DNA from 3 places in the Pseudoalteromonas sp. NCIMB 1079 genome. Region 1 is predicted to be linked to each of the others. Evidence: predicted binding sites of a transcription regulator. Region 1 holds the regulator's gene; each other region holds the start of a gene.

The links. Region 1 encodes ArgR, which controls arginine synthesis, uptake and breakdown. Its sites were predicted from a motif close to ANTGAATANNTATTCANT; they were not measured.
Region 2: gltB (glutamate synthase large subunit) is a predicted target of ArgR. The motif match lies at 1,308-1,325, and genes of this name have one in related genera.
Region 3: ABX891_RS04765 (OadG family protein) is a predicted target of ArgR. The motif match lies at 3,377-3,394, and genes of this name have one in related genera.

The regions. Positions count from the first base shown of each region.
Region 1 is NZ_JBEWZA010000001.1:808,972-813,706, forward strand. Features, by position in the region: gene ABX891_RS03755 (ABC transporter permease) at 1-54, shown strand, start outside; gene ABX891_RS03760 (ABC transporter ATP-binding protein) at 55-1,104, shown strand; gene ABX891_RS03765 (Dyp-type peroxidase) at 1,153-2,052, shown strand; gene argR (transcriptional regulator ArgR) at 2,060-2,527, opposite strand; gene mdh (malate dehydrogenase) at 2,753-3,685, shown strand; gene ispB (octaprenyl diphosphate synthase) at 3,771-4,735, opposite strand, start outside.
Region 2 is NZ_JBEWZA010000001.1:2,530,551-2,535,285, reverse strand. Features, by position in the region: gene ABX891_RS11640 (sensor histidine kinase) at 1-748, opposite strand, end outside; gene gltB (glutamate synthase large subunit) at 1,427-4,735, shown strand, end outside.
Region 3 is NZ_JBEWZA010000001.1:1,018,297-1,023,031, reverse strand. Features, by position in the region: gene ABX891_RS04780 (aldo/keto reductase) at 1-7, opposite strand, end outside; gene ABX891_RS04775 (sodium ion-translocating decarboxylase subunit beta) at 150-1,280, opposite strand; gene oadA (sodium-extruding oxaloacetate decarboxylase subunit alpha) at 1,294-3,075, opposite strand; gene ABX891_RS04765 (OadG family protein) at 3,087-3,332, opposite strand; gene ABX891_RS04760 (DUF1328 domain-containing protein) at 3,851-4,024, shown strand; gene ABX891_RS04755 (hypothetical protein) at 4,083-4,274, shown strand; gene ABX891_RS04750 (YcxB family protein) at 4,409-4,735, shown strand, end outside.

The DNA.
Region 1 (4,735 bases):
GTTGGGTTTATTCCTTTGTACTTTATTAATCGTTCTATGGAGCAGCGTAGTTAAATGAGTAGTTTAATTTTACAAGGCGTGAGCTATCACTATAACGGCACAAAGGTTATTCACGATTTAGATTTAACAGTGGGTAAAGATGAAATTGTTTGCCTACTCGGGGCGAGTGGATGCGGCAAAACAACCACATTAAAAGCGATTGCAGGTTTAATTGAAGCCAAGCAAGGGTCTATTTTTATAGACGGTAAATTAGTGAGTGATGAGCAATCGTTTGTCTCACCTGAGCATCGTAACATCGGCATGATGTTTCAAGACTATGCGTTGTTTCCGCATTTAACGGTGGCAAATAATATTGCATTCGGGCTTGGTAATATGAGCAAAGCTCAAAAGCAGCAACGCGTTGATGAAATGCTTAAGCTTGTGCATTTAATTGGCTGTGCTGACAGGTTTCCACATCAGTTATCGGGTGGCCAACAGCAACGCGTCGCTATCGCTCGTGCATTAGCTTATAAACCTAGTTTATTACTCCTTGATGAGCCCTTTTCAAACATCGACACACAAGTACGCTTTGAATTAATTGCCGATATACGTCGAATTATTAAAGCAACTCAAGTATCTGCTGTGTTTGTTACACACTCAAAAGAAGAGGCATTTGCGTTTTCAGATACACTTGCCATTATGCATCGCGGTAAAATTGAGCAACAAGGCACGCCTGAGCAGCTTTTTGCAGCTCCATGTTCAAAGGAGGTTGCAGAGTTTCTGGGTCAGGGCATATACTTAAGCGCAGAAGTGTTAACCGCAACTGAATATAAAACACCATTTGGTTTAGTCGAATCTTATGTTGAGAGTAAGTATAATGTAAGTGCAGGGCTTATATATGTGCGCCCTCATCAAATAGAATTAGTGGCAGATAACCAAAGTGACAAATTCAGCAAGCGAGCTACAATTATAAGTCGTCGCTTTATTGGTTCGGCGTATGTTTATTCGCTTGTTATTGATGAACAAGAAATTGAAGTTGCTGCACAATATGGCCAGTCATTTGAAAATAATGATCAGGTTATAATAAAAATAAAACCTCACACGGTGAATTTTTTCGAATCGTAATTAATTTGTTATTCGCTGTGTTTTTATCTGTAAAACTAAGGAATAACAATGGCGCAAGCGCAATCAGGGATTTGTGCTGAAGCAAACTTACACGGTTTGCACTTATTTTTTAATGTGTTTGATGGTCAAGACGAATCACTTCGCGCAAAGTTAAAACAAGCAAGCGCTATAGAAGAAGAATTTAGCGATCAATTTTCAGAATCAATGCTCTCTTGTATGGTTGCTATTGGTGCGCAATACTGGCCGCATATCCTCCCTGAATACATTCCAAGCGAATTACAGAGCTTTCCCAATATAACCCATAGCGATCACCAAATGAGTGTACAACCGTGTGATTTATTTGTGCAAATTCGCTCTGACCGTGAAGACGTTAACCATTTATTTGCGCTGCAAATTTTAAAATTATTTGCCCCCGATGTAGAGCTGGTGGAGCAAATTCGGAATTTTCGCTTTTTAGATGGTCGTGATTTTAACGGTTTTATTTATGGTGGCGACACCGCACATGGAAGAAAAAAGCGCGCTACGGCTTTAATCAGCAACCCTGGTAGCTTTGAAGATCAGGGGAGTTATATTCATGTTCAGCGTTATAAACATGATTTAACTATGTGGCAGCATTTATCATTGAGTGAGCAAGAGCAAATAATGGGACGTACGCGTCTTGATAACACGCTAATTACCCCAGCGATCGAAACCAGCCATGCTTCGCGAAGTGAGCTAAAAGACGGAGACGGACAACCGCTACTATTAAATCAAAGCATGCCTTATGGCGACGTGTATGAGCAGGGAATGTTATCAATTACATGCGCTTGTACGGGCACCGCGTTTGAAAAAGTACTTAATAGTCGTTTAGGGGAAGGGGATTGCTACGACCACTGGCTTGATTTTACTCAAGCCGATATGGGCTCTGCTTTCTTTGCACCTTCAATAGGGTTTTTAAAACAAATTTAATTTGCTATTAAACCGTATCAAATAAAATGCGAACGCGTTCAAGAGTTACATCTATTTCAGATATTTTAGCAGGAGCGATAAAAATAGTGTCATCGCCGGCAATAGTTCCTAGTACGCCATCTGCTTTACCTAATGAATCTAATAAACGTGCAATAAGCTGAGCAGCACCTGGGCTGGTACGAATGATGATCATCATTTCGTTGTGCATAATGTCGATTACTAATTGGCGTAATGGGCTTTTAGCCGTAGGTACACCCATTTCAGCAGGTAAGCAGTAAACCATTTCTTGTTTGGCATTGCGTGTGCGTACAGCGCCAAATTTACTTAACATGCGTGATACTTTACTTTGGCTTATATTGTCAAAACCTTGATCTTTTAACGCATCAACTATTTCGCCTTGAGAGCCAAAATTTTCTTCTTTTAATAGTGATTTAAATGCTTTTACCAGTGCTTCTTGTTTATCTTGTGGTTGCATAGTCTTTATTCGTTTTTGTTATTTATGCCGCAAATTCTACACAAAAATGAATAATTATGCAGCAGTTGTTTAGTTAACTTGCCAGTTTGATGCGTTAAATCACATAAGTTTACGACTATGGTCGAAAATATACTTGAAATAGACAGGATAAATTTGTTTTTAGTCGCTAATTTCATTATCTTAAGAGCCACAAATGTTTCCTACCTCAAATTACGGAGAATTCCAATGAAAGTTGCTGTATTAGGTGCTGCAGGCGGTATCGGCCAAGCGTTGTCTTTATTATTAAAAACAGGCTTACCAGCTGGCTCTGAATTATCACTTTATGATGTTGCACCAGTAGTACCAGGTGTTGCGGTTGACCTTTCTCACATCCCAACAGATGTTAAAGTTGCAGGCTTTGGCGCAGACGATTTAAATAAAGCGCTTGAAGGTTCTGACATCGTTCTTATCCCAGCGGGTATGCCACGTAAACCAGGTATGGATCGTGCTGATTTATTCAATGTAAATGCTGGCATCATCAAAACTTTAGCAGAAGGCATTGTTGCCAGCTGTCCTAAAGCGTTAGTAGGTATTATTACTAACCCAGTAAACGGCACAGTTCCAATTGTTGCTGAAGTATTCAAAAAAGCAGGTACTTACGACGCTAAACGCGTATTCGGTATTACTACGCTTGACGTTATTCGTTCAGAAGCATTTGTTGCTGAACTTAAAGGCGTAGACGTAGCAACTGTAAAAGTACCAGTAATTGGTGGTCACTCAGGCACAACTATTCTGCCTCTACTTTCTCAAGTTGAAGGTGTTTCTTTCACTGATGAAGAAGTTGCTGCACTTACTCCACGTATCCAAAATGCGGGTACTGAAGTTGTAAATGCTAAAGCCGGCGGTGGTTCAGCTACGCTATCTATGGGTGCTGCTGCAGCTCGTTTTTGTATGTCTTTAGTTAAAGGCCTACAAGGTGAAGAAGTTGTAGATTACGCTTACGTTGCTGTTGAAAATGGCGATGCAGAGTACTTTGCACATCCAGTACGTTTAGGTAAAAACGGCGTAGAAAAAATTCTTTCTTACGGCGAACTAAGCGCATTTGAAACAAAAGCAAAAAATGACATGCTTGAAACTCTGAAAAAAGACATCAAAGAAGGTGTTGATTTCATGGCGTAATAGCCGCTTTAAGCAACAAAAAAGCCTGCATTTGCAGGCTTTTTTATTGCTCAGAATTAATGTCACACTGTGTAACTAGTTAAAACTAGTGGTCGCGGTCAACCGCAATACGGGCAAGGCTTATAAGTGCTTGCTTATAGTCAGACTCAGCTAAAAAGTCTAAACAGGCAATGGCTTTTTCGGCCTCAAGCTCTGCTTTTTGCATTGTAAACTCAAGCGCATTAGTTTGTTTTAGTGCAGTTAAAATTTCTTCTAAATGCTCCATACCATTACTGTGCTCTATTGCATCACGAATGAGCTGTGTTTGCTGCTCGCTACCATGTTGCATAGCATAAATAAGCGGAAGGGTTGGTTTGCCTTCAGCTAAATCATCGCCAATGTTTTTACCTAGCTGCTCAGCATCTGCATTGTAATCGAGTACGTCATCTACTAGTTGAAACGCAGTACCTAAATGCATACCGTATAGGTTTAGTGCATCAAGTGTCGCTTGGTCTTGCTCTGTGATAATGGCAGCAAGGCCTGTAGCTGCTTCAAATAATTTAGCCGTTTTAGAGTAAATAACCTGCATATAGCTGGCTTCAGTCGTATCTGGGTCATTGCAGTTCATCAGCTGCAATACTTCACCTTCAGCAATAATGTTTGTTGCATCGGCAAGTACTTGCATAATCTGCATTTTTCCAAGGCCAACCATAAGCTGAAATGAGCGAGTGTAAATAAAGTCACCAACCAATACGCTAGCAGCATTACCAAATTCAGCATTTGCTGTAGGCGTGCCACGTCGTAAGTTTGATTCATCTACAACATCATCATGCAATAGCGTTGCTGTATGGATAAACTCAACAATTGTTGCAAGTGTTATGTGATCTTTACCCTGATAACCGAGCGCTTTGGCTGCTAAAATAGCCAGCATTGGACGAACGCGTTTGCCGCCACTGCTAACTATATATAAACCAAGCTGATTAACTAACGCCACATCTGAGCGCATTTGCGCATGTATAAGTTGATTGACGTCATTCATATCGCTTTCGATTAACGCCTGGATAGCTTTTA
Region 2 (4,735 bases), 1.7 Mb from region 1:
TATGTAACATGGATGACATAGGACCTAGTGAGTTATTGAGTTCATGGCTAATGATCCGAATAACCTTTTTCCAAACTTCAACTTCTTGGCGGCTCAATTCGCGGGTCAATTGTTTAAATACAAACAACCTGTGGTGCTGGTTGTTAAGCAATAAGCGACCCATTGAAAGATGCCATGTTTGCGGTTCTTGTTCTGCTTTATCGAGAATAAATAAACCATCTACGCCTTTATTAACGGCATTAATTATTTGCTGTGGAGCTTTAGATAATAATAATGAGATTTTTTCGCCTTCAAGGGCTGTACTTGCATTAAAAAAATCCCTCGCACTATGATTACTATAAACAATAAAATCATTATCATTCACCAATAATACAGCTTGAGGGGAATTTTGTAATACCTTATCAAGCATCAACTCTCGTTGGTAAACCCATTGTTTTTCTTGTCTTAATTGCTTTGCAGTTTGGTTATAAAGCTGGCACAAATGACCTAATTCATCATTATGGCTATAGGCCAGTAACGCAGCAACAATTTTACCACTGGCGGCAATGTCTCGAATGAGCGCTTTAACATGTACTTTTGCAATCTGTACTTTTGAGCGGCTAATAGAGCTTTTAGCGCTATGACTCGTTAAAAAAATATAAGCAACTGTAGAGACCACAATGAAAACAATCGCAGTGATTATCGCGTATTTTTTATAGCTTATAGGTGCCTTTACTTGTACGTCTTGTGCGCAGGTATCTTTAATCATTTAATTCCCCCTACATTGCTTTTATGTATTTTTCGCACAGCAGTAATAAAGTTGCTGTGCAAATGGCGGCAATAGGAGAGAGTAAAAATAAGCTTAGAGTAAACATGGTAATTCCAATTAGCGATTATATGTAAAGCTATACGATTAATATGCCAACTATTATCGCATTGATATTAAAGTGCTTTTTATTTTTTTTCTTGAAAATGATGTCCGCATCGGACACCGCTTTAAATAAAAATTCACTATTAATGTACAAAAAAGGACATGAACTTTCATAACTATACTAATGAGCAGCAATAATCGGGAGTGTTAAGCCATTAAAGTAATGAAATAGCATAAAACTATCTAAATGTTAACTGAATAGCCCTTCATGTGTTGAATACTTATTCACTTTTGCTTGCCTTTACGTTTACGTAAGCTGCATCTTTAGGTGCTTGTGTTTTTTACAATATGTTAAACTTGACACTAGTGTCATGAAAAAATAGTGGTTAAAATAACGCTAAATGTTAAAAATAATGATAAAAAGAAATCTTGCTATGAAGTGAGAAATATTCAAGAATGTGAATATGTATTCAAAGTGATATTGACTCTATTTAAGATAGAGGCTAGTTTTGTCCGTCTGTTAGCAAATCGTCGAGCAGTTCATCCACGCTAACAGTGCAGCAAGGGGAGGGGTCTATGTTATACGACTCAAAGTTAGAAAAAGAAAATTGTGGCTTTGGCTTAATAGCCCAAGTTAATGGTCAAGCTAGTCATAGGCTTATTCGTACTGCTATTACGGGGCTTGATCGCATGCAGCACCGTGGCGGTATATCTGCCGATGGTAAAACAGGTGATGGCTGTGGTTTATTATTACAAAAACCAGATAGCTTTTTCCGTGCAATTGCCAGTGAACATAATTGGCACTTAGGCAAAAACTACGCAGTGGGTATGATATTTTTAAATTCAGACCCTGTTTTAGCACAAGCTGCAAAACAAATACTTAGCGAAGAATTAGAAAAAGAAACGCTAAATATTTTAGGTTGGCGTGTTGTACCAACCGACCCATCTATGTTGGGTCCTATTGCTGTACAGCAATTACCAGGTTTTGAACAAATTTTTGTTAGCGCGCCAGAAGGTTGGCGTTCTAAAGACTTAGAGCGTCGCTTATATGTAGCACGCCGCCGCGCTGAAAAGCGCATTGTTGATGATGAAGCTTTCTATATCGCAAGTCTATCTGGTTTGGTAACTATCTATAAAGGCTTAATGATGCCTGCGGATTTACCTAATTTTTACCTAGATTTAGCTGATATTCGTATGACGAGTGCGATTTGTGTTTTCCATCAGCGCTTTTCTACTAATACTCAGCCGCGTTGGCCTTTAGCTCAACCTTTCCGCTATTTAGCACACAATGGTGAAATTAATACTATTGAAGGTAACCGCCAGTGGGCACGCGCACGTTCTTATAAGTTTGCGTCACCGCTTATTCCTGACTTACAAAGCGCAGCGCCGTTTGTAAACGAAACCGGTTCTGATTCATCAAGCCTAGATAATATGCTTGAGCTATTTTTAGCTGGCGGCATGGATTTATTCCGCGCTATGCGTATGCTCGTTCCGCCTGCATGGCAGAAAAACCGTGCAATGGACGACGATTTACGTGCATTTTACGACTTTAACTCTATGCATATGGAACCATGGGATGGCCCGGCAGGTATTGTTATGTCGGATGGTCGTTTTGCGGCGTGTAACCTTGACCGTAATGGACTTCGCCCAGCACGTTATGTAATTACACAAGATGGTTTTATTACGCTTGCATCAGAAGTGGGTATTTGGGATTACACTGCCGATGAAGTGGTTGAAAAAGGCCGTGTTGGTCCAGGTGAATTATTAGTTATTGATACTAAACTTGGCAAAATCTGGCACTCGGATGAAATCGATCAGGATTTAAAATCTCGCCATCCTTACAAGTCATGGCTTGAAGAAAACGTTAAACGTTTAGTTCCATTTGAAGATCTTACTGAGCAAGACGCTGGTAATCGCTCATTTGATGACGAAACGCTAGCTAAATATCAAAAAATGTTTGGTTATACCAACGAAGAGCTTGATAGCGTTATTCGTGTAATGGGTGAAAACGGCCAAGAAGCGACAGGCTCAATGGGTGATGACACGCCATTTGCTGTGCTTAGTGAAGGGCATCGTTCACTTTATGATTACTTCCGCCAAAAATTTGCGCAAGTAACAAACCCACCTATCGATCCACTACGTGAAAACCATGTAATGTCGCTTGCAACCTGTATTGGTAGTGAGCAAAACGTATTTAACGAAACAACAGGCCACGCTAAGCGCCTACAGTTTGATACACCAATTTTAATGTACGCAGATATGCAGCAGCTATTAAATGCTGATGAAGCGCACTACAGCTACTGTAAAATTGATATTACCTACACAGTTGAAGAGGGTTTAGAAAACGCGGTTACGCGTATCTGTGACCAAGCACAAGAAAAAGCAGCTGCGGGCTGTATCATGCTTATTTTAACTGACCGTAACTTTGATGAAATAAATTTACCAATTCCAGCTGCTATGGCTGTAGGTGCGGTACAAAAACGCTTAGTTGATAACAACTTGCGCTGTGAATCAAACATTATCATTGAAACTGGCAGCGTGCGAGATGCGCACCAGTTTGCTGTGCTATTAGGTTTTGGTGCTACGGCAATTTATCCATACCTTGCATATGAATCGTTAGTTGCGATGAGCGACAGCAAAATTATTGATAAGTCGTATTGCGAAGTGACCCTTGCTTATCGTAAAGCCATTAATAAAGGCTTATACAAAATTATGTCTAAAATGGGCATAAGTACGGTTGCGTCTTATCGTTGTTCAATGTTGTTTGAAGCGGTGGGATTATCTGATGCGATTATTGAAATGTGCTTTAAAGGCGTTGCAAGTCGTATACAAGGTGCATGCTTTACCGACTTTGATGACGATCAGCAAAGTTTGCACAAACTTGCTTTAAGTAAGCGTAAATTATTAAGCCACGGTGGTTTATTTAAGTACGTTCACGGTGGTGAGTATCATGCTTATAATCCAGATGTTATTCAAACACTGCAAAAAGCGGTTCGCTCAGGTGATTATAAAGACTACAGTGCATACGCTGATTTAGTAAATAATCGTCCTATTGCGACTTTGCGCGATATGTTAGCGCTTAAATTACCAGAGCAAGGTATAAGCATTGATGAAGTAGAGTCTGCAGAAAACCTATACAAGCGTTTTGACTCAGCAGCAATGAGTATTGGTGCGCTATCACCAGAAGCGCATGAAGCGCTAGCAATTGCAATGAACCGCTTAGGTGGCTGTTCAAACTCTGGTGAAGGCGGTGAAGATAAACTGCGTTATGGTACAGAGAAAAACTCGCGTATTAAGCAAGTCGCTTCAGGTCGATTTGGTGTAACGCCTCATTACTTACGTAGTGCTGACGTTATTCAAATTAAAGTAGCGCAAGGTGCAAAACCAGGGGAAGGCGGGCAATTGCCGGGTGAAAAAGTAACGCCGTATATTGCTAAGCTTCGTTATTCGGTACCGGGTGTTACATTAATTTCGCCACCACCGCATCACGATATTTACTCAATTGAAGATTTAGCACAGCTAATTTTCGATTTAAAACAAGTAAACCCTAAAGCACTTATTTCTGTAAAACTTGTTTCAGAGCCAGGTGTGGGAACCATTGCAACAGGTGTTGCTAAAGCATATGCCGATTTAATTACTATTTCTGGCTACGATGGCGGTACAGGCGCAAGCCCACTTACTTCTGTTAAATATGCGGGTAGCCCATGGGAGCTTGGACTTGCTGAAACACAGCAAGCACTAGTTGAAAATGGCCTTCGTCATCGCATTCGCCTGCAAACAGATGGTGGCTTAAAAACAGGTTTAGATATTATTAAAGCGGCAATTTTAGGTGCTGAAAGCTTTGGCTTTGGTACTGGTCCAATGGTTGCCCTTGGGTGTAAATAC
Region 3 (4,735 bases), 210 kb from region 1:
GAAGCATGATAACTATCCTTAAAATGTTGAAGAGCTGTTACTGTAAACAAAAAGTGCTGAACAAGAAACCATTAAGAGGCGAAGAAATTAAGAACAAAAAAAAGCGCAGTAAACTGCGCTTAATGGTTAATCTATTTTAAATTACATTTTTAGCCAACAAGTGCTAATAAAATACCCGCAGCAACTGCACTACCAAGTACACCCGCTACGTTGGGTCCCATTGCATGCATAAGTAAAAAGTTATGTGGGTTACTTTCAAGGCCAACTTTATTAACTACTCGTGCCGCCATTGGCACAGCCGATACACCTGCCGCCCCAATTAATGGATTTATAGGCGTTTTAGATATTCGGTTAAGTCCTTTTGCCATAAATACGCCAGATGCCGTACCAATTGCAAAAGCCAGTGCGCCAAGCACTAAAATACCAATCGTCTCAACAGTTAAAAACTTATCTGCAGCAAGCTTTGAACCAACAGCTAAGCCTAAAAATATAGTTGTAACATTGATGATTTCGTTTTGAGCACTGTTACTTAATCTATCAACAACACCCGACTCCCGCATTAAGTTACCTAAACAAAACATACCTACAAGCGGTATAGCAGCCGGTAAAAACATTGCCGTTAAACTAAGTACCATAAGAGGAAAAATGATCTTTTCCTTTTTAGATACCTTACGTAATTCAGGCATCTTAATTTGGCGCTCTTCTGGTGTGGTTAGCGCACGCATAATTGGCGGCTGAATAATTGGCACAAGTGCCATGTATGAATATGCAGCTACTGCTATTGCGCCTAGTAAATCAGGTGCCAGTTTTGATGCTAAAAATATTGCTGTTGGCCCATCGGCACCACCTATAATGGCAATAGCCGATGCGTCCTGTAGAGTAAATTCAAAACCTGGCACATAGTTAAGTAATATAGCGCCAAACAATGTAGCAAAAATACCAAACTGTGCAGCCGCACCTAATAACAACATACGTGGGTTTGCAATAAGTGCGCTAAAGTCGGTCAGCGCCCCTACTCCCATAAATATCAACAGCGGAAAAATCCCCGTATCAATACCCACATAATAAACGTAGTACAAAAGCCCACCTGGGTCTGACAAACCTGCCACTGGTACATTTGTTAAAATTGCACCAAAACCAATAGGTAGTAATAATAGTGGTTCAAAGCCTTTAGCTATCGCTAAAAACAGTAATAAACACCCTACCGCAATCATTATTAACGATGGGATTGTAAAGTTAGCAATGCCTGTCGCATTCCAGAGGTTTAAAATACCTTCCATCCTCTATTTACTCCTAAGCTAATGCAATCATAGCGTCGCCGGTAGTTACAGCATCGCCTTCACTAACTAACACTTCAGCAATTGTTCCGGTATGCGTAGCGCGTATTTCAGTTTCCATTTTCATGGCTTCCATAATAATCACTACATCGCCTTCGTTAACAACTTGCCCAGCTTTTACTTTAATCTTAAAAATATTACCGGCTAGAGGCGCGTTAAGTGTTTCACCTGATGCAACCGAAGCAGATTGAGGAATGTGCTCAGAGTCTTTTAATGTTACTTCCTTAAGTTCACCACCTTGCGCTACGACTACGTCATAAACTTTACCATCTACTTTTACGCTGTATTGCTCAGCCTTCACTTTGTTACTATTTGAAGCTGATTTAGAAGGCGCTTTACTGCTTTTATCTTCAACAGAAGGTACTGGCTCAAATGCATCTGGGTTGTTGCGGTTTTTAATAAACTTCAAACCAACTTGTGGGAATAATGCATAAGTTAATACGTCATCAATTTGATCATCAGCAAGTGTTAAACCTTGCTCTTGTGCTTCTTTTAATAACTCAGCTTCAAGCGTTGCAAGCTCAGGTGCAATGTTATCAGCAGGGCGACAAGTAATAACTTCCGCTCCATCAAGTACGCGCTCTTGTAGCTCTTTATTCATTGGTGCTGGTGTTAAGCCATATTCACCTTTTAATACGCCAGCAGTTTCTTTAGTAATTGTTTTATAACGCTCACCCGTTAGCACATTAAGTACCGCTTGAGTGCCAACAATTTGCGACGTTGGTGTTACTAAAGGTAAAAAGCCAAGATCTTCACGTACACGTGGGATCTCAAGTAAAACCTCATTAAGCTTATCGGCTGCGCCTTGCTCTTTAAGTTGGTTTTCCATGTTTGTAAGCATGCCACCAGGTACTTGAGCTAATAAAATACGCCCATCAACCCCTTTTAAGCTACCTTCAAATGCCGCATATTTTTTACGTACATCTCTAAAGTAAGCAGCAATTTCTTCTAGGTGGTTTAAATCAAGCTCAGTATCACGCTCAGTCCCTTCAACTATCGATACAATAGTTTCAGTTGCAGAATGTCCATAAGTCATACTCATTGATGAAATAGCGGTATCGAGCATATCAATACCAGCATCAATTGCTTTTTGGTAAGTAGCAGTACTTAAACCTGTTGTAGCGTGGCACTGCATAGCAATTGGAATAGATACAGTTTCTTTAAGTGCTTTAATTAGTTTTTCAGCATCGTACGGCTTTAATAAACCCGCCATATCTTTAATACAAATTGAGTGACAACCCATATCTTCAAGCTGCTTTGCAAGAGTTAGCCACATATCAAGTGTATGAACTGGGCTAACTGTGTACGAAATAGTACCTTGAGCGTGAGCGCCTACTTTTACAGCCGCTTTAATAGCTGTTTCTAGATTGCGAACATCGTTCATTGCATCAAATATACGAAATACGTCAACGCCATTTTTATGTGCACGTTCTACAAATTTTTCAACTACGTCATCAGCGTAATGGCGGTAACCTAATAAGTTTTGACCGCGTAATAGCATTTGCTGTTTAGTATTAGGCATCGCTTTTTTAAGTGCACGAATACGCTCCCAAGGATCTTCGCCTAGATAACGAATACACGAGTCAAATGTAGCACCGCCCCACGATTCAATAGACCAATAACCCGCATCGTCTAATTTGCTAGCAATCGGTAGCATATCGTCTAGGCGCATACGCGTTGCTAATAATGATTGGTGAGCATCGCGTAATACCAATTCTGTTAATTTTAATTTAGCCATGTGTGTGCCCCTTATTTATTATTTGATTTGTACTGAGCAATGGCAGCACTAATAGCAGCGATGTGCTCATTAGGCACACCTTGAGATTTAAAAGATGGTGATTTAACTGGTGTCGCCACGTCAGGTTCGCTAAAGCGCGTCACCAAATTAGACATAAGCGTTACTGCACCAATTAATATCGACAGAAATACAAACACCCCAACCATGCCAGTAAGCATTAAGTTACCAGCCGTTGTGAGTAGAGCACCTATATCCATTTTTCTCCCCTTGAAACCCATATCGAAAATAAAAAATCGATTTAATTAAATATTTATTCACTGGATAATAACAAAACTAATCGCTTTGTCTACATCTTGTAAATTGGTAAAACCAATTAAACAATAAACAACATAACACTCAATTAATTTACATGCTATAACTCAGCAATCACGCGCTCTACAATACATACAAGAAATAACGACTATAGCTAATAGTTATATGGAAGTTGTTAATTAACTATCAAGCCAAGTAAAAATAAACACCAATTTTTAATATAAAATGCAAAGCCATAACCACTTGTTAATTGGTCTTACCAAATAAAGTCTGTTTAGTGAATATTTACCAGTTATTTGCAACAGTGTGAATAACTTACATAACAAAGCGTAAAAGTTACTAAGCAACTAATAACTAGAGTAACAGCAAAAAACCATAACCAATTGATATTTATAACAAATAAACTTTGGCATATAACTGGCATTAGTTATTATGAGCAAATTTGATAACCAAGGAGAAAACAATGTTACGCTGGACAATTACATTTTTAGTTATTGCTTTAATCGCTGCAGTGTTAGGTTTTGGTGGCATCGCAGGTGCCGCAGCTGGTATAGCAAAAATTATATTTTTTATCTTTTTAGTACTTTTAGTGATTTCATTAGTTTCAGGTGCACTACGTGGTAAATCACCCAGGTAGATAAAGCATTCAACTAACAAACACTAAAATTTAATTAATACTTACAAGGAATTACACTATGAACTCTACAACTTTAAAAGCAGCACTAATCGCAGTATTTGCAGGTTTTTTCATGATGGGTTGTGAAGACAACCATGCAGAAGATGCTGGCGAACGTATCGACGAAGCAGTAACTGATGTGCAAAACTCTGTTGAAGATGCATGTGAAAATGTTAAAGAAGGCGTGAACGCTGAAGAAACTAACTGTTAATTCTTCTTGTACCGCTAAAAAAAACGGCTTTCGAGCCGTTTTTTTGTGCCAGTAATAAAATCACTGACTATAAAGCTGCTCATTTAGCAGTTAGCTTGTTAAAATAAAAAAAACGATATTTAAAGCAAGGCAAAATGGCATTCACAACCACCTACACATTAGATAAACCCTACTTTTACGAGTGTTTTGATGAGTCACTCCCTTATAGTAAGCGTGCAAAACCTAAATACTTTTTACTTGTGTTGTTAGTTGCGCTTGGTTTATTTGGCATTTATGTTTTAGACGATCATTACTTAGGATCGTTTATGATCATGTTAGCGGTACTCGAGTGCGTCGCTTTTTACTATCGCAGACCATGGTGGGTAACCAGACAAATGCTCAGCAGAGCATCAGGCTCTGAGGTAACACTTACCTTTGATGAAGAAGGTATTAAATCTGCTAATCATTACAAAAGCTATCAA